Regions from separate parts of the Geobacillus lituanicus genome, predicted to be linked through region 1. Evidence: predicted binding sites of a transcription regulator. Region 1 holds the regulator's gene; the other holds the start of a gene.
What was found. Region 1 encodes NrdR, which represses ribonucleotide reductase genes. Its sites were predicted from a motif close to AACACNATATATNGTGTT; they were not measured.
Positions count from the first base shown of each region.

Region 2: a site for NrdR is predicted at 1,816-1,833, ahead of ACR1UW_RS13065 (vitamin B12-dependent ribonucleotide reductase). Genes of this name have one in related genera too.

Region 1 covers NZ_CP194773.1:2,858,950-2,862,368, forward strand. Annotated here, with positions in the region: gene ACR1UW_RS14650 (replication initiation and membrane attachment family protein) at 1-1,233, opposite strand, end outside; gene nrdR (transcriptional regulator NrdR) at 1,339-1,800, opposite strand; gene ACR1UW_RS14660 (hypothetical protein) at 1,868-2,266, opposite strand; gene speD (adenosylmethionine decarboxylase) at 2,393-2,767, opposite strand; gene ACR1UW_RS14670 (glyceraldehyde-3-phosphate dehydrogenase) at 3,068-3,419, opposite strand, start outside.
Region 2 covers NZ_CP194773.1:2,555,184-2,558,602, reverse strand. Annotated here, with positions in the region: gene ACR1UW_RS13080 (ROK family protein) at 1-227, shown strand, start outside; gene ACR1UW_RS13075 (rhodanese-like domain-containing protein) at 286-660, opposite strand; gene ACR1UW_RS13070 (lipoate--protein ligase family protein) at 870-1,706, shown strand; gene ACR1UW_RS13065 (vitamin B12-dependent ribonucleotide reductase) at 1,960-3,419, shown strand, end outside.

The sequences.
Region 1 (3,419 bases):
TTTTTCATTCGCCCAGTTTTGGTACGTCTTTGCTTCCTCTTTAGCCAGCTCCATCGCCTCTTTGACGGTGCGCACCTTTTTGCGCGCCCAATGGCTGGCGATTTTCTCGACATATTTTTTCGATAGTTTCATATTCGTCCGCAGCATGACGTAATAAATCAGCACATTGACGACGCCCGGAAGAAGCTGCTGTTGAAACATAATATCTTCGATCAATTGCAAATCGGCGAGCGACGGCTCCGCTCCCCCGGAAATTTCCTTCAGAAGCTGGCGCGGGGAGATCGTCTCGAGCTGCTTCATCAACGCCTCCTCTTTTGTGCGCGGCTCGATGTGTTCCATCGTCCGGTAAGCGAGCGGCTGCACCCGTTCGACAAGGCGCGGGGCGGCGCCGCCGTGCTCGAGCTCATACCACTCCCGGGCCGCCCGGCGCAGGGCGTCAATGTCAATCTCGTATGCCGGATCGATGACGCCGAGGACAATTTTTTGCATTTCCAGCGGCGGGATGCCGTACAAAAATGCCAACTTTTTGATCGCTTCTTTCACTTTCGCGGTTACGGCCCGGCGCGGCACCATCTGTTTCGACAAGCCGGCAAAAAACAGCTCAAAATCAAACACGCCGTCATCGAGCGCATACGACGCCTCGTCCCGCCCCATGTGCACTTTTCCATCCGGCGGCTCGAGCTCGCGCCCGGCCTCTTCATTGAATCCCGCGACGATTTGTTCAGCATGAACGGACGAAAATACGTCCGAAAACGCGCGCGTCACCCGGGTGAACTTTGTCTCATCCACAGCCGGGCAGGCAAAACAGTCATTCAGCTGGGCAAACATATGACGGCCGACTTGCCGGTACAAAAAGACGCCGAGCATTTCGTCGCGGAAAAATTGATCCGGCGCCAGCGGCGGACGCAGCTCATACACAAACTGCTTCGGCTCTTCCGCCTCGGGGGCGTGGACGTACGTATTCAGCAGCCCGATGCCTTCGAGCTTCAGCCGCTCGCTGTAAATGTCCGGCAGGCCGCACTGCATGAGCGCCATAAGCCGATGGTGGGTCGCTTCCCGGCCGCCAAGCAGCTCGAGCTCCCCCCAAAGCGTCATATATAAGGCGAGCGCACGATGGCCGATCAGCGGCTGATACAGCATAGTCAACACTTTTCGGTCCGCATCGTGCAGCGCAGTGCGGCTTTGCACCATATACCGATCAACGGCCAACAACTCTTTCCAATGGTGTGGCATCGCTCCGACCTTCCATTCTGCCATATTCGTTTCCATCCACCTCTCGCCTTCCCGGCCGAAAAATAAGCTGAAAAAAGGGCCTGCCGCATTCCCGCCCGAGCCCTTTTACCGTTGTCCTTTTTTAATCAGCTCTTTTAGCTCTTCGATAAATACGTTGATATCTTTAAACTGCCGATAGACGGAAGCGAAGCGGACATAGGCCACCTCATCGATGCGCGACAGCCGCTCCATGACCATTTCGCCGATCGTTTCGCTTTTTACTTCCGATACGCCTTGGCTGCGCAGCTCGCGCTCGATTTCCTGCGTCACTTTTTCCAATTGCTCAAGCGCCACCGGCCGTTTTTCACACGCTTTGATCAAACCGCGCAAAATTTTTTCCCGGCTGAACTCCTCGCGCGTCCCTTCTTTTTTGACGACAATCAGCGGCGGTTCCTCGACCCGCTCAAACGTCGTAAATCGATAGTGGCATTGTTCGCACTCGCGCCGGCGGCGAATCGAGCGGCCTTCTTCGGCCGGGCGCGAGTCAAGCACGCGCGTGCCTTGGTGATGGCATGACGGACATCGCATAACATCCACTCCGTTCCTCTTCTTATCTTCTATCATACCGGAATGGCAGAGGGCAGACAAGCCATAGTCAGCTATTGAGGCCAGAACCAATATACGGCAGGCGGCCGTCAAGCTTCCGGTATAACTCAAGGATGACCGCCCGGCTGCGGCCAAAATCAAACGGCAAGAACTTTGTCTCGGTCGTCACCGAAAAGTCCACCGCCGTTTCAAACGGGCGGACGGAAATGACGGTGGCGACGATAAACAGCTTGGGGCCGCGCCGCGTTTGGGCGCAAAGCTCGCCGCGCTCTTCGGAAACGGAAAGCAGCTCGGCGTCAGGCAGCGAAGCGAGCAGCTCTTTCACCGCGTCGATGACAGCGCGGTGGGCCGCTTTGTAGTAATGGCTCCGGAGCTCGGCGTCCTCATGGTTTTCCCGCGTTTCGCAATGGTTCGTCAACGCATACTTCAACTTTTTCCACATGCTCATAGCCACGTCTCCCTAATCGTTCTTTTTTTTCACCATCATACCATGATTTTGGCCGCCATGGCACCGCCGAAAGCGTAAAAAAAGGAGCGTCCTGTTTACGCTCCTTTTGCTTCCGTTGTTATGGAATTACAGCGCGTGCGCCTTTTTCACTTCAATCGGGCGCATGCCGCGCGGCAGCTCAATCGTTTCCCGCGTTTGCGCGCCAAGCTTTTCGGCGATGTAATCCGCGGCGATGGTCGGGTCTAAATGGCCGCATGTATACACATCAATGCTGGCATAGCCGTGTTCCGGAAACGTATGAATCGTTAAATGGGATTCGGAAATAATGACGACCCCGCTTACGCCTTGCGGAGCGAATTTATGGAACGCGACTTCGCGAATTTCCGCTCCCGACTTTAATGCGGCGTCTACAAACGTTTTTTCAATAAAGTCCATATCGTTCAGTTTGTCAAAGTCGCATCCCCAAAGTTCCGAGATAACGTGACGACCCATCGTATCCATGCGCAAGTCCCCCTTTTAACCAATTTTCTCAAATAAAAAACAGATTTGTAGGTTGCAAAATGGCATGTATAACTACCACGGGGGAAAGTTAGTCCTAAGAGGTCCTAACCCTTTAAGTAGTCACATTACCTTTGCCGTTAAGAAGTTCACGAAACATAGTATACTTTGTTTAGGGGGTTTTTGCAACAGGCTTTTTTAATTTTTTCGCATGCCAAAAGGAAAAAGCGCCCACACCGCCACACGGGCGGATCGGACGCTTTGCGCATCTTTTCACGATTGCGAGATTGGAAGAAAAACTGCTTAAGCGTTCACATGAAGACGCTCATTCATTTTGGCGGCGACAAGGCTGGCCAAGTCGACGACGCGGCACGAATAGCCCCACTCGTTGTCGTACCAGGCGAGCACTTTCACTTTCCGGCCGTCAATCACCATTGTCGACAAACCGTCAATGATCGCCGAATGCGGGTTCGTGTTGAAATCAATCGACACAAGCGGCTCCATCGTGAAATCCAAAATGCCTTTCAGCGGACCATTGGCTGCGCGGAGAAGAGCTTCGTTCACTTCCTCGACCGTCACATCCCGCTTGACGTCAACGACCAAATCGACAAGCGACACGTTCGGCGTCGGAACGCGCAACGCCATGCCATGAAGC
Region 2 (3,419 bases), 300 kb from region 1:
ACGCGTACAATCCGGAGGCGATCATTATCGGCGGCCCGCTGGCCCAAGCGGGCGAGTATGTGATCGGTCCGGCGCGCCAAGAAGTGAGAAAGCGAATTCTCGTCAAAAAAGAAAGCGAGCCGTCCATCATCGCCTCGAAGCTGAAAGAGAAAAGCTGCGCCATCGGTGCGGCTGCTTCGGTGCTTGAGGCGGTCGTCCTGCCGCCGGAATTTGAGACGGCTCCTTGACGGCTGCAACAGCAAAGGCGCCTGCCTAGTCCGGCAGCGCGCCTCTTTTTGCTGATCGCTACGCTTTTTTCTTCACTTTCCCGGTCCACGTTTTAAATCCGCCTTTTAAATGGTACAAATCGCGATACCCTTTCCGGTAAAGCATTTGCGCGGCTCGCCCGCTGCGCAGTCCGTTTTGGCAATATAAATAAATCGGCTGGTCTTTGCGCAATTCTTTCATGCGCATGCGCAGTTGGGTCAGCGGGATGTTGCGCGCCCCTAAAATATGTCCAGCCGCAAACTCATCCGGTTCGCGGACGTCGACGAGTTGCGCTTTTCGATAACCGGCGCGGAACTCTTCCTCTGTCAATGCTTTGACAATTCTCTTCTGCCAGAAGTACGTAATGACGGAATACACGATGATTGCGCCGAGAATAATGAGCAATGCTTCCACCCGTCATGCCTCCTTTCGCTTCGTCTGCTATTTCCTATTATATAAAGTCGCCGCCGGGAAGCAAAGAGGTTTTCGCGATGCCATTTTTCTTTCCTTCACCGGCGTTGTTTGCTAAACTAATAAAGGCGGCCAAAAGCGTCCCGCCCCTTGACGGTGGTCGACAAGCCGCCGCAGCGTTTAGAGTATGGAACAATAGAGAAGGTGGAACGATGGCAAAAGAAGTATGGCGCTTTATCGATTCCGGCTATTGCCCGCCGGCGTTCAATATGGCGCTCGATGAGGCGCTTCTCGATTGGCACAGCGAAGGAAAAATTCCGCCGACGATCCGCTTTTACGGCTGGAATCCGCCGACGTTGTCGATCGGCTATTTTCAAAAAGTGGAGAAAGAAATTGATTTAGACGCGGTCAAACGGCACGGCCTCGGCTTTGTCCGTCGGCCGACCGGCGGGCGCGGCGTCCTGCACGATAAAGAATTGACATACAGCGTCATCGTCTCTGAGTCGCACCCGGCGATGCCGAAGACGGTGACGGAAGCATACCGCGTCATCTCCCAGGGCATTTTGGAAGGATTTCGCTTCCTTGGGCTTGACGCGTATTTCGCCGTGCCGAAAACAGAAGAAGAAAAAGCGGATTTGCGCAGCCCGCGCTCGGCTGTTTGCTTTGACGCACCGTCGTGGTACGAACTTGTCGTTGAGGGGCGGAAAATCGCCGGCAGTGCGCAAACGCGGCAAAAAGGCGTCATTTTGCAGCATGGTTCGATTTTGCTCGATTTGGACGAAGACTTGCTGTTCAGCTTGTTTAAATATCCAAACGAGCGGGTGAAAGAGCGTCTGCAGCGCGATTTTAAAAAGAAAGCCGTCGCGATCAATGAGTTGACGAGCCGCACGGTGACGATCGAGGAAGCGAAAGAGGCGTTTTACAAAGGATTTGAAAAAGGATTGAACATCGTATTGGAACCGTACACGCTCACCGCCGAAGAGTTGGCGTACGTCGAAGAGCTGGCGCGGACGAAATACGAAAGCGATGAATGGAACTTTAAGCGTTAGGCGGCAATATGGAACATCGCTCCTGTTTTGGCAAAAACGGCATGGCTGGTCCGTTTTTCGCCGTTTTTTGTCTTTTTTTGCTTGACAAAAACGAAATGATTTGTTCTAAATCACAATATATAGTATGATTTTCGTAAAAAATCATACTATATATTGTTTTTTTCTGTTTGATATGGTAAGGTAGAGAAGACAGGGCAACATTGGCAAAAACATGAGAGATTATATAATTATATAAAAGAGGAGAGATAGGAGAATGACGGTGGCGTCGTCCGAAAAAATGAAAATCAATATTGACAAGCTGAACGAGGATATCCGCCTATTTCCGCAAGTGCATCCGATTACGCCGGATATGCACATCACCCATAAAGGCGTATCCCGTTTGGTCATGTTGGACCGTTATTCGTTTAAGGATACGGAAAAGCTGACGCTCACACCGGGCGATTTCGTTGTGTTGACGATCAAGGAGGACCCGAAATTCCCAGCCCGCGGTCTCGGTTTTATCATCGATATTGACTGGGAGGCGAAAAAAGCGCGCGTGTTGATTGAAGACGAATACCGGCACGTGCTCGAAGGCGAGGAGGCGGAAACCGGCATTGTCCTTCGATCGCTCGACATTATCGACAAGCCGCTCGAGATTTTCTATGAGCAAATCGCCAAGCGCAATGCGACCGGGCTGGCGGCGGTGGAAAAGACCGAAGAAAAGCGGAAAGAGTGGTTCGAAAAGTTTTATCAAGAGCTCGCCAGCTTGAATTTTGTTCCGGCCGGCCGCGTGTTGTACGGGGCGGGTTCAGGCAAGGAAGTGACGTATTTCAACTGCTATGTGATGCCGTTTGTGAAAGATTCGCGCGAAGGCATTTCCGAACATCGGAAGCAGGTGATGGAAATTATGAGCCGCGGCGGCGGCGTTGGGACGAACGGCTCGACATTGCGGCCGCGCCATACGCTTGCGCGCGGGGTGAACGGCAAATCGTCCGGGTCGGTCTCATGGCTTGACGACATTGCGAAGCTGACCCACCTTGTCGAGCAAGGTGGCTCCCGCCGCGGCGCCCAAATGATTATGCTGGCCGACTGGCACCCGGACATTATCGAATTCATCGTCTCGAAAATGCAAAACCCGCGAATTTTGCGCTACCTGCTTGAAAATATGGAAGACGAGGGCATCAAAAAAGCAGCGCGCGACAAACTGAAATTCACGCCGCTCACCGAGCGGGAGCGGACGATGTACGAAGCGATCGTCCGGTATAAAAACGCGCCTGACTACGGCGGCTTCACAGAGGAAATTATCAAAGATGCCGAAGAAAAACTGCGCACCGGCGGTACATACACGGTGCACAACCCGGACTTTTTGACCGGTGCGAACATTTCCGTCTGCTTGACGAAAGAATTCATGGAAGCGGTCGAAAAGGACGAAGAATACGCGCTGCGCTTCCCGGACGTAGAAACGTATTCTGAAGAAGAAATGCGCATTTACAATGAAAAATGGCATGAAGTCGGCGATGTGCGCGAATGGGAACAAATGGGCTACCGCGTCCGCGTCTACCGGAAAATCCGCGCCCGCGAGCTTTGGAAGTTGATCAACATTTGTGCGACGTATTCAGCCGAGCCGGGCATTTTCTTCATCGACAATGCCAATGAAATGACGAACGCTCGCGCGTACGGACAAAAAGTCGTGGCGACCAATCCGTGCGGGGAACAGCCCCTTGCGCCATATTC